DNA from 3 places in the Pantoea sp. R13S299 genome. Region 2 is predicted to be linked to each of the others. Evidence: predicted binding sites of a transcription regulator. Region 2 holds the regulator's gene; each other region holds the start of a gene.

Region 1 (4,250 bases), on a different contig from region 2:
ACAACTTCCCTCCATACTCTGTCGGCGAAACCGGCATGGTCGGTTCGCCGAAGCGTCGTGAGATTGGTCACGGTCGTCTGGCGAAGCGCGGCGTGTTAGCGGTAATGCCAAAAGCGGAAGATTTCCCTTACACCATTCGTGTTGTCTCTGAAATCACCGAATCTAATGGCTCTTCTTCAATGGCCTCTGTCTGTGGTGCCTCACTGGCGCTGATGGATGCCGGTGTGCCAATCAAAGCTGCCGTTGCCGGTATCGCGATGGGCCTGGTCAAAGAAGATGAGAAGTTTGTTGTTCTGTCTGACATCCTGGGCGATGAAGATCACCTGGGCGACATGGACTTCAAAGTAGCCGGTAGCCGTGAAGGTATCACCGCGCTGCAGATGGACATCAAAATCGAAGGCATCACGCGTGAGATCATGCAGGAAGCACTGAACCAGGCCAGGGGTGCGCGTCTGCACATTCTGGGCGTCATGGAACAGGCTATCAGCACCCCGCGTACCGAGATTTCTGAGTTCGCTCCACGCATCTACACCATCAAAATCAGCTCTGACAAGATCAAAGATGTGATCGGTAAAGGCGGCTCAGTGATTCGTGCACTGACCGAAGAGACCGGCACAACGATTGAAATCGAAGATGACGGCACCGTGAAAATCGCAGCGACCGATGGTCTGAAAGCGAAAGAAGCGATTCGTCGTATCGAAGAGATTACCGCAGAGATCGAAGTGGGCCGCGTTTACAGTGGTAAAGTGACCCGTATCGTTGACTTCGGTGCCTTCGTCGCTATCGGCGGTGGTAAAGAAGGTCTGGTTCACATTTCACAAATCGCTGATAAGCGCGTTGAGAAAGTGACCGACTATCTGCAGATGGGTCAGGAAGTGCCGGTTAAGGTGATGGAAGTTGATCGTCAGGGCCGCGTACGTCTGAGCATCAAAGAAGCGACAGAATCTAAGCCGCAGACTGAAGACGCTGCCGCGGTGATTACGCCTGAAGCTGAGTAAGACGTTGCTGATTTGCCCCTCTTTGCCTGGCAGAGAGGGGCGTTTGTATCATCGCGAGGGCGGGAATCCTTGTGCACAGCAGGCGGATGACAGGATGGTTATCCCAATGTTTGTATTCGGGAGTGGGAAATGAAGCCTTTTCTGCGCTGGTGTTTTGTTGCGACAGCTTTGACGCTGGCAGGATGCAGCAACTCCAATTGGCGTAAGAACGAAGTTCTTGCAGTGCCTTTACAGCCCACACTGCAGCAGGAAGTGATACTGGCGCGCATGGAACAAATTCTTGCCAGTCGCGCTCTCACCGATGATGAACGCGCACAGCTGTTATATGAGCGCGGAGTGTTGTATGATAGTTTAGGTCTGCGGGCATTAGCGCGGAACGATTTTTCGCAAGCGCTGTCTATAAGACCAGATATGCCCGAAGTGTTTAACTACTTAGGCATATATTTAACGCAGGCGGGCAACTTTGATGCCGCCTATGAAGCGTTTGATTCTGTACTTGAGCTTGATCCAACTTACAACTATGCGCATTTAAACCGTGGTATCGCCCTCTATTACGGCGGTCGATACAAGTTAGCGCAAGATGATCTGCTGGCGTTTTATCAAGACGATCCTAACGATCCTTTCCGCAGTCTGTGGCTCTATCTCGTTGAACGTGAGATGGATGTCGACAAGGCAAAAGTCGCGCTTCAACAGCGTCACGACAAAGCGGTCAGAGACCAATGGGGATGGAATATTGTCGAGTTCTACCTTGGAGATATCAACGAGAAAACGTTGATGGAAAGTCTCAAGGCGGACGCAACGGATAACACCTCGCTCGCTGAACATCTCAGTGAAACCAACTTCTATTTAGGTAAGTACTACCTAAGTCTGGGGGAGAAGGACGACGCGAAAGCGTTGTTCAAACTGGCGGTGGCCAACAACGTCAATAACTTTGTTGAACACCGATACGCATTGTTGGAACTGGCGCAACTCGGCCAGGCACAAGACGATTTATCAGAATCTGACCAGCAATAGCTGACGAACTTAATTTGCCTGTAAAACCTGTTAAGTCATCATCTTAAAGGATGAAGGCTTTTCTGTTCGTCAAAACTTCTAATTTGAGCCGGTTCACACTTTTTGATGAAAATGACTGAAAGTTTTCACGACGAGTTATGTAGACTGGCCGCCGCAATCTAAGAGGCACGTGTACTACATGACTGATATCCAAACCACTTTTGCTGACCTTGGCCTGAACGCCGACATCCTTGAATCACTGAATGGCATGGGCTACGTAAAGCCATCCCCAATCCAGGCTGAGTGTATTCCTCACCTGCTGGCGGGCCGTGACGTGTTAGGCATGGCGCAGACCGGGAGTGGTAAAACTGCGGCTTTCTCTCTGCCGCTGTTAAACAACATTGACCCAACTGTTAAAGCACCACAGATCCTGGTGCTGGCACCAACCCGCGAACTGGCGGTACAGGTTGCTGAAGCTATTACCGAATTCGCTAAGCATATGCGCGGCCTGAACGTGGTTGCCCTTTACGGCGGCCAGCGTTATGACGTGCAGCTGCGTGCACTGCGTCAGGGACCACAGGTTGTTGTCGGTACCCCTGGTCGTCTGCTTGACCACCTGAAACGCGGCACGTTAGAACTGTCTAACCTGCGCGGCCTGGTGCTGGATGAAGCTGATGAAATGCTGCGTATGGGCTTCATCGAAGACGTTGAAACCATCATGGCACAGATTCCAGCCGGTCATCAGACTGCGCTGTTCTCTGCAACCATGCCGGAAGCGATTCGTCGTATCACCAAACGCTTTATGAAAGATCCACAGGAAGTGCGTATCCAGTCAAGCATGACTACGCGTCCTGACATCAGCCAGAGCTACTGGACCGCTTACGGTCGTAAAACAGACGCACTGGTTCGCTTCCTGGAATCTGAAGACTTTGATGCTGCCATCATCTTCGTGCGTACTAAAAGTGCAACCCTGGAAGTGGCAGAAGCGCTGGAGCGTAGTGGCTACAACAGTGCCGCGCTGAACGGTGACATGAACCAGGCACTGCGTGAGCAGACGCTGGAGCGCCTGAAAGATGGTCGTCTCGACATCCTGATTGCAACCGACGTTGCGGCCCGTGGCCTGGACGTTGAGCGTATCAGCCTGGTTGTGAACTACGACATCCCGATGGATGCAGAATCATACGTTCACCGTATCGGCCGTACCGGTCGTGCTGGTCGTGCTGGCCGTGCGCTGCTGTTCGTTGAGAACCGCGAGCGTCGTCTGCTGCGCAACATCGAACGTACGATGAAGCTGACCATTCCTGAAGTAGAGCTGCCTAATGCAGAACTGCTGGGTGAGCGTCGTCTGGCCAAGTTTGCTGCGAAAGTTCAGCAGCAGCTGGAAAGCAGCGATCTGGACCAGTACCGTGCTCTGCTGGCTAAAATGCAGCCTGTAGATGAGATGGATCTGGAATCACTGGCAGCCGCGCTGCTGAAGATGGCACAGGGCGAACGTCCTCTGATTCTGCCACCAGAAGCACCGCGTCCGGCACGTCGCGAATACCGTGATCGTGACGAGCGTGATGGCCGTCGTGACAGCCGTGAAGCGCGTAGCGATTCTCGTGCTCCGCGTGAAAACCGCGAAAAAAGCGAAAGTCGTGATGGCGATCGTCCACGTCGCGAACGTCGTGACGTTGGCGAAATGCAGCTGTATCGCATCGAAGTAGGCCGCGATGATGGTGTTGAAGTTCGTCATATCGTTGGCGCTATCGCTAATGAAGGCGACATCAGCAGCCGTTACATCGGTAACATCAAGCTGTTCGGTACGCACTCAACCATCGAGCTGCCGAAAGGCATGCCAGGTGATATCCTGCAGCACTTCACCCGTACGCGTATTCTGAACAAACCGATGAATATGCAGCTGCTGGGTGATGCACAGCCAAACGAAGGCCGTGGTGATCGTCGTCCGGCTGGTGCTGGCGGTGAGCGTCGCAGTGGTCCAGGTGCTGGCGGTCCAGGTGCAGCCAACCGTGAAGGTGGTCGTCGCTTCTCTTCTGAACGCCGTGAAGGTGGTCGTGAAGGCGGTGGACGTACTTTCAACCGTGAAGGTAGCCGTGGTCCACGTCGTGAAGAGGGCGCTACCGCCGCTCCACGTCGTCGTGATGCATAACGACTTAACGTCGTAACGAAAAGGGAAGCCGCTGGCTTCCCTTTTTTTATGCCGGTCAGGCACCGCCGCTGATCATAACGCGCTCGCCGCTGACATAAGCGGACTCCTCA
Region 2 (4,250 bases):
TCAGCGTATCCATCAGTCGCGGCAGCAGGAACTGCGCGCCATTCAGCGACAGCAGTTGCAGCGAGTAAACCGCCGTGACCGTAAAGCCAATCATCGACCAGCCATAGAACTGGCGGGTAAAGCGATAGCTGATAAAGGTTATCGCCAGCATGATCATCAGCACCAGCGACTCCGGCACCGCCAGGCGCAGCGTCGCGGCCGCGATGACCAGACCGGCAAAGGTGCCCAGCGCCCTATGCTGGATGCGGACACGGGTAGCGCTGTAACCGTTCTGGCTGACGAACATGATGGTCATCAGGATCCAGTAGGGTTTGGGGATGTTGAAGAACAGCGCCAGCGCGCTTCCCAGCATCAGCATGACTGCAAAGCGGCCGGCAGTGCGCAGTGCCGACGAGCGGAATGAGAGATAACTGCGCAGCGCCGGTAACAGCGGCAGACGGCGCTGGCGGTCCGCCATCAGATCGCGTTGATACAACGGTTTCTGGGTGCGCAGGACCCGCGCAATGCGATTGAAGTGGTAAAGGCAGAAGTTACCTACCGGATTGTCGGGATGCTGATGGGCGATCTTTTCCAGCGCACCGAGCTGTTTATCCATTGCAAAGCGATCGGGTAGCTGGTGATAAAGGATGTTATCCGCCAGCACACGCAGCCGGGCCGAGATGGTTTTGGCATTCCAGCGAATGACCGCTTCGGCATGGCTCTGCTCGACCAGTTTTTGCACCTCTTCCGGCCGATGCAGGCTGACTGAGATATGCTCCTGCAGATCCAGTGCCACCTGAAAGGCGCGCGTCAGCCGTTTATGGCTGTGATCGCGGCTTGCCGACAGCATGTGCATCTGCTGATAACAGGTGTTGATCAAATCGACCACTTTCTGCTGACGTGCCAGCAGCGGCGGCAGCGCCTTTTCCGGATCGGTGAGCTGCGTGAGCAGGGTATATTTGGCGTCGCAGTAGTTAGCCAGCTCGCGGTAGATCAGGCTGAGGCTTTCGCGCATCGGCTGCTCTTTCCACAGCCAGAACCAGAACCAGTTGAAGACCCCATACCAGAGCGTGCCGCCGATATAGAGCAGCGGGGTGACGTAGATGGGCATGCGGCCAATCAGGCTGAGGGTGAAGATGGCGGCGATAAGGGTGCCGGGCAGCAGGCGGCCATGCAGCGGGCTGATTTCACCGGTGACGCCGAGCAGCAGGGGCATAGCGAAGAGGATCAGCGGCAGTGGAATCGCATGCAGGGTGAGCCACTGAATCAGAAAGCTGCCGAGGGCAAACAGGCTGCCGCCAACAATCAGACGTTTGAAGAAGCGTTTGTGCGGGGTATCCAGACCGGAAATGTTGCAGCAGGCGGGCACTAACGAGAACAGCAGACCTTTTTGCAGGTCGCCAGCCAGCCAGCCCAGCGCCACTGGCAGACAGAGGACCAGCGTTTGCCTCAAGGCATAGTTAACTTCAGGATGGTAAATGATTCGACGCCACATCGGCCCAACACAAACAATAACGGCGTGATGTTGCCATCACGCCGTGGGTGACAGGAATTAGCGGGTGCCGTAAACGACGATGGTTTTGCCGTGTGCGGAGATCAGGTTCTGATCTTCCAGCATCTTCAAAATACGGCCCACGGTTTCGCGTGAACAACCAACAATCTGGCCAATTTCCTGACGAGTGATTTTAATTTGCATGCCGTCGGGATGCGTCATGGCATCTGGCTGCTTCGCCAGGTTGAGCAGGGTCTGTGCAATGCGTCCGGTGACGTCGAGGAAAGCGAGGTTACCCACTTTTTCAGACGTGACCTGCAGGCGACTCGCCATCTGTGCTGAGAGTCGCATCAGGATGTCGGGGTTAACCTGGATCAGCTGACGGAATTTCTTGTAAGAAATTTCCGCCACTTCGCACGCGCTTTTCGCACGTACCCAGGCGCTGCGCTCCTGGCCTTCTTCGAAGAGGCCAAGCTCACCAATGAAATCGCCCTGATTCAGGTAGGAAAGAATCATCTCTTTGCCTTCTTCATCTTTAATCAGAACCGCGACGGAACCTTTAACGATGTAGTAAAGCGTTTCTGCTTTTTCACCTTGGTGAATAAGCGTACTTTTGGATGGATACTTGTGAATATGGCAATGGGACAGGAACCATTCGAGTGTAGGGTCTGTTTGCGGTTTGCCGAGAACCATTCGCTATTATCCTCTGTTGTAATCGTGCCCAAAATACAGGGGGCAGTTTTCCCTGTCAGGCGGTGAAAGCTTCAAGCGTTTCCCTTTCAGGAAATTATTCGGGCCGCATCAGGCGCAGTGCGCATCATTCTTCCCGGCTTCGCCATCGGGTGACGAAAAATATTTTCAGCACTGTTTGTAGCACAGCTTTTGCCGACTGTCTTCTGTTGTCTCGCTTCAGCTACAGGCGGATTTCTCTGGATTGCTGTTTACCAGGTGAAAGCGTAGTCTGGCGGCAAAACAGCGTATTCCGGAGCAAAAATCATGCAGGCAAGAGTGAAGTGGGTAGAAGGGCTGACATTCCTCGGAGAATCCTCATCCGGCCATCAGATACTGATGGATGGCAATTCAGGTGATAAAGCGCCCAGCCCAATGGAGATGGTGCTGATGGCGGCTGGCGGATGCAGCGCGATTGATGTGGTTTCAATTCTGCAAAAAGGCCGCAACGATGTGGCTGATTGTGAAGTAAAACTGACCTCAGAACGTCGTGAAGAGGCGCCGAGAATCTTTACGCACATCAACCTGCATTTTATCGTGAGTGGTAAAGCGCTCCAGGATAAAGCGGTCTCACGCGCGGTGGATCTTTCTGCAGAAAAATATTGCTCGGTGGCCATCATGCTGGGTAAAGGTGTGACGATGACGCATAGCTATGAAGTGGTTGAGCTGTAACAGTCGCAGTTTTTTTCAAAGTTGCTGGTAGTCCGGTGTGAGGCCGTGCCTGGATGGGGAATTCGCTTTGAGACTTTGCTGGCGCAGGGGAACCGGGTCAGATCGGAAAGTCGCTTGAGCCAATCCCTGGCCGCTCGGCCCGCGCGATTACGCACCTCATCCCTGAGGTGCGCCCGTTGCCGGGCCAACGCGTTGCGTTGTTCAAAAACGCTCCCGGCGTTTTTGTCCCTGGCGCGGGACGCTTTCCTCTTGTGACCCGGTTCCCTGCGTGTTAAGTTTTTTCGCTGCTGTTAGACTTATCCAGCATTGGCATTAGTCTGGAAAGGCCCTTTTGAACTCTTACTCTATCCGTTTACCTTCCATCAGCCGTTTCACCAGCGGGCCCATGATCAACTCCATCGCCAGACCCATTTTGCCGCCGGGCACGACCAGCGTATTGATGTGCGAGATAAATGATCCCTGCAGCATCGCCAGCAGGTAGGGGAAGTCGATATCTTCCAGCGCCTGAAAGTGAATCACCACAAAGCTCTCATCCAGTGACGGAATGGCGCGGGCCGCGAACGGGTTTGAGGTATCGACGGTCGGGACGCGCTGAAAGTTGAGGTGGGTGCGTGAGAACTGCGGCGTGATGAAGTTGATGTAATCCTCCATTGAGCGCACCACGGAATCCATCACCGCTTCACGTGAATGACCGCGCTCGCCAGTGTCGCGCACCAGCTTCTGAATCCACTCCAGGTTAACAATCGGCACCACGCCCACCAGCAGATCGACCTGTTCCGCCACGTTGTGTTGTGCTGTTACCACGCCACCGTGCAGTCCTTCATAGAAAAGAATGTCGGTGTTCTGCGGCAGCGGCTGCCATGGCGTAAAGGTGCCGGGCACCTGATTCCACGGTACTGCTTCATCGTAGGTGTGCAGATATTTACGCGATTGCCCCTGTCCGCTTTGACCATACTCTTTAAAGCTCTGTTCCAGCAGGCCAAAGTCATTAGCTTCCGGACCGAAGTAGCTGACATGACGCCCTAAATCGCGCGCTTTACGAATCGCCATATCCATTTCAGGGCGGGTAAAGCGGTGAAAGCTGTCACCTTCCAGCTCGGCCGCATGAAGATCGAGCTGCTGAAAGATTTTGCGAAACGCGAGGCTGGTAGTGGTGGTCCCTGCGCCGCTGGAACCGGTCACCGCGATAATGGGATGACGTGCAGACATAGAAAAGCTCCCTGTGAGGTCGGGCGATGAGCATTGTTATCATGAAATGATGCCGGGTGCATCAGCCGCGAAATTCTTTGCGTGGCATGATATTGACCGATTCATGCAGTTCCGACCACACCAGCACCACTTCACCGGTTTCCAGCTGGCGTCGCACATCAGCCACCTT
Region 3 (4,250 bases), on a different contig from region 2:
CGGGCAATCTGCTGGCCTTTCACCTGCGGAATCGCCTCCACCAGCGTCTGATAGATGGTGTCGCCGCCTGGCGCTTCACCGACGCCGGTGTGACCGGCGCTATCAGTGAGCACCACGATGTTGCGGGTAAAACAGGCGTTGTGCGCACCGCCAATGTTGAGCAGCATGCTGTCGTAACCGGCGACCGGGATAACCTGCATCTCAGTTATCACCGGTGAACTTTGCGTATTCATGATGCGTCCTTACCGGGCCAGGATTTCAGTTCGACACGTTTGATATTTCCGGCAATCACCAGGAAGCTGAAGGCCGCGACAAAGGCATGAATGCCGACATAGATCAGCGCGCCCTCAAAGGATCCGCTGGTCGCAATGATGTAACCGATGGCGATAGGGGTAACGATGCCGGAGATATTACCGAACATGTTGAACAGGCCGCCGCTCAGACCGCTGATCTCCTTTGGCGCGGTATCCGCCATTACCGCCCAGCCCAGCGCACCGATGCCTTTACCAAAGAACGCCAGTGCCATAAAGAACACCACCATCCATTCGGTATCGGTGTAGTTACACATCACCATCGAAATAGAGAGCAGCATGCCGAGCACGATTGGCGTTTTACGCGCGATATTCAGCGAGCCGGTTTTACGCATCAGCCAGTCAGAAATCACCCCGCCCAGTACCCCGCCGAGGAAGCCGCACACCGCCGGAATCGAAGCAATAAAGCCCGCTTTGAGAATCGACATGCCGCGCGCCTGCACCAGATAGACCGGGAACCAGGTAATAAAGAAGTAGGTTAGGGCGTTAACACAATATTGACCCAGGTAGACGCCCAGCATCATGCGTGACGTCAGCAGCTGCTTGATCTGGAACCACTTCTCGCTCCAGCTCACTTTGCGGCTATCCTTTTTGACATCCATGTTGATTAGCGCGCCGCCCTGCTCCATGTACTCCAGTTCAGCCTTGTTCACGCCGGGGTGATCGGTAGGATCGTGGATCACTTTCAGCCAGATAAAGCTGAGGATGATGCCCAGGCCGCCCATGAACCAGAACACGTGCGCCCAGCCCACTTCAGAGACCAGCCAGCCCATGATGGGTGCGAAGATCACGGTGGCGAAGTATTGCGCCGAGTTGAAGATCGCTACCGCCGTGCCGCGCTCCTGCGCAGGGAACCAGGCGGCCACAATGCGGCTGTTGCCCGGGAAGGAAGGCGCTTCCGCCAGACCGACCAGGAAACGCAGAATAAACAGCGACATGATGATGCCGAAACCGCTGAAGATATCGACGAACCCTTGCAGGAAGGTAAACAGCGACCAGGTAAAGATGCTCCAGAAGTAGACGCGTTTTGAGCCGAAGCGATCGAGCAGCCAGCCGCCCGGAATCTGACCAATAACGTACGCCCATGAGAAGGCAGAGAAGATATAGCCCAGTCCGACCGAATCGAGGCCGATATCTTTGGACATCGCCGAACCGGCAATCGAAATGGTTGCGCGGTCACCGTAGTTGAATGAGGTGACGATAAATAACATCACCACAATCCAGTAACGGGCATTGGTGCGTTTCTGCACCGTTTCCGCTGTCTGGCTAAAACTATTCATGATGCACTCCTGAAATATAGCGTGAGCTACATTCGCTCTGACTGCATACACATCGCGTTGGGTATCAGAGAGAAGTTGGGTTAAACACGGCGATCTTGTTGTTTTGGCAAACCTTTATTTATTCATCCGGCTGCAGGCGGAAGCGGCAGTGATGCGCCTCTTCAGCCTTTACGGATGAGTAATACGTCGTGACAGATAACCTGACTTTGGCTAACGGAACTCAGTATAAGAACAGGCTGTGGCGATGACATTGGCGCATCGCCCTGGAATAACCGCGTTGTAGAACTGAATGTCTGGCGGATGCACAAAACCCTGCGGTGTGGCTCACGAAAGTGGCAAAAACCGGGTCGAAATCTGCCATTGATAACGCTTCTGCCCGCTGTTTGTGAGGCTCTTCACTTGCTTTTGGATAATCGACTCAAAACAGTGAGGTGAATGAACTTAATGGTGGTCATTTGCACAATGCGCCCCTTGAGCCGCCTCCCTATACTGAAGCTGGCAAACAAGCGTGTGACAGGTCAGAACATTACAGCGTGCCGCACAAGTACGGTACGACAGACAGGAAGGTGAGCGATGAACCCCAACACAGATGAACAACCGCTCTATATCAAAGTCCATGAGCATGACAATGTAGCGATTGTGGTTAACAGCCTGGGTCTGCCAGCCGGCACGCAGTTTGCGGATGGCCTGACACTCACAGAGCATGTGCCGCAGGGCCACAAAGTGGCGCTGAGCGCGATTAACCAGGGTGCAGAGATCGTGCGTTATGGCGAAGTCATTGGCTATGCATTGCGGGATATTGCCCAGGGTAGCTGGATTGATGAGTCGCTGGTGGCGCTGCCGGCAGCCCCTCCGCTGGAGAGTCTGCCGTTAGCCACGCAGGTTCCGCCTGAATTGCCGCCGCTGGAGGGCTACACCTTTGAGGGTTACCGCAATGCCGATGGCAGTGTGGGTACACGTAACCTCCTCGGCATTACTACCAGCGTCCACTGCGTGGCCGGTGTGGTGGATCATGTCGTGCAGATCATTGAACGGGATTTACTGCCGCGCTATACGAATGTCGACGGCGTGGTCGCCCTGAACCACCTCTATGGCTGCGGCGTGGCGATCAATGCACCGGCTGCTGTCGTGCCGATTCGCACCATTCACAATCTGGCGCTGAATGCCAATTTCGGCGGCGAAGTGATGATCGTCAGTCTGGGCTGTGAAAAGTTACAGCCGGAACGTCTGCTGACCGGCACGCCTGACGTACAGGCGATTTCGCTGGACGATCATGACATCGTGCGTTTGCAGGATGAAAAGCTGGTGGGCTTTGGGGCGATGGTGAATGAGATTCTGCAGGTAGCGGAGCGTCATCTGCAGCGGCTCAATCAGCGCCAGCGCGAAACCTGCTCTGCGGCAGAACTGATTGTCGGTATGCAGTGTGGTGGCAGCGATGCGTTCTCGGGCGTGACGGCGAATCCGGCCGTGGGCTTCGCCTCTGATCTGCTGGTGCGCTGCGGCGCTACCGTGATGTTCTCAGAAGTGACTGAAGTGCGTGATGCGATTCACCTGCTGACGCCGCGGGTGATTAATCAGGAAGTTGGTAAGCGCTTACTGGAGGAGATGGCCTGGTATGACAATTACCTCGACCAGGGCCAGACCGATCGCAGCGCTAACCCGTCGCCGGGCAATAAAAAAGGCGGGCTGGCAAACGTGGTGGAGAAAGCCCTTGGGTCGATCGCCAAATCGGGACGCAGCGCCATTGTCGAAGTGCTCTCACCCGGTCAGCGGCCTACGCGGCGTGGATTGATTTATGCGGCGACGCCCGCCAGCGATTTTGTCTGCGGTACGCAGCAGCTGGCATCGGGTATTACTCTGCAGGTGTTTACCACCGGGCGCGGTACGCCTTATGGTCTGGCCGCGATTCCGGTGATCAAGATGGCGACGCGTAATGCCCTGGCCGAGCGCTGGCACGATCTGATGGACATCAATGCCGGGACGATTGCGACCGGTGAAGAGAGTATTGAACAGGTAGGCTGGAGACTGTTTGAGTTGATTCTGGACATTGCCAGTGGCAGGAAGCAGACCTGGTCCGATCGCTGGGGCATCCGTAATCAGCTGGCGGTGTTTAACCCGGCACCCATCACCTGATATCGCACGCCAGGCTTATCTTTATGCAGCTAAGGCAGAGATAAGCCTGGCATTGCCATCAGAGCTGCGCGCCCCAGGCTTCAACCCACGGAGAGGTAACCGCTTCCGGCTCAGGGTTTTCAGAGGCATCAACCAGTAACACCTCTCCAACCCGCTGCGCGCCCTGCTCCTGCAGCAGCGCATCAAAGGTTTTGCCCGCGCCACAAAAATGGTCATAACTGCTGTCACCCAGCGCAATCACGCCATAGCGCAGCGCAGGCTGATGGCCAAGCTTATCTTTAATCGCATGGAACAGGCCTGAAATCGTGTCGGGGAAATCGCCCTGTCCGGTAGTTGAGGTGACAACTAACGCCACATCGCTGGCATAGTTCTGCCAGTCTGCCAGCGTCGGATCGTCAAACACGGTGACGCTGTGACCCTGCTGCTGCAGTAACGGCTCCGCTTCTTCCGCCACCATCAGCGCGTTGCCGTAAACCGTACCCACAAAAATGCCAATCTTTGCCATCTGCTTTCTCCCTTATTCTGA

Evidence for each region. The regulator CRP, encoded in region 2, controls carbon source genes, mostly activating them, when cyclic AMP is high. The targets are predictions, from matches to a motif close to ATGTGANNNNNNTCACAT.
Region 1: the regulator CRP is predicted to act here: its motif matches at 2,094-2,111, upstream of yrbN (protein YrbN).
Region 3: the regulator CRP is predicted to act here: its motif matches at 1,975-1,992, upstream of garD (galactarate dehydratase).

The regions. Positions count from the first base shown of each region.
Region 1 is NZ_JBLYEF010000002.1:206,654-210,903, forward strand. It holds gene pnp (polyribonucleotide nucleotidyltransferase) at 1-998, shown strand, start outside; gene nlpI (lipoprotein NlpI) at 1,128-2,012, shown strand; gene yrbN (protein YrbN) at 2,118-2,174, shown strand; gene ACN1CO_RS11985 (DEAD/DEAH family ATP-dependent RNA helicase) at 2,191-4,140, shown strand; gene ACN1CO_RS11990 (SDR family NAD(P)-dependent oxidoreductase) at 4,196-4,250, opposite strand, start outside.
Region 2 is NZ_JBLYEF010000005.1:214,335-218,584, forward strand. It holds gene ACN1CO_RS20100 (YccS/YhfK family putative transporter) at 1-1,474, opposite strand, end outside; gene crp (cAMP-activated global transcriptional regulator CRP) at 1,532-2,164, opposite strand; gene ACN1CO_RS20110 (OsmC family protein) at 2,468-2,872, shown strand; gene ACN1CO_RS20115 (phosphoribulokinase) at 3,212-4,081, opposite strand; gene ACN1CO_RS20120 (YheU family protein) at 4,143-4,250, opposite strand, start outside.
Region 3 is NZ_JBLYEF010000004.1:360,075-364,324, reverse strand. It holds gene ACN1CO_RS18740 (enolase C-terminal domain-like protein) at 1-233, opposite strand, end outside; gene ACN1CO_RS18735 (MFS transporter) at 230-1,591, opposite strand; gene garD (galactarate dehydratase) at 2,165-3,724, shown strand; gene ACN1CO_RS18725 (flavodoxin) at 3,783-4,229, opposite strand; gene truC (tRNA pseudouridine(65) synthase TruC) at 4,242-4,250, opposite strand, start outside.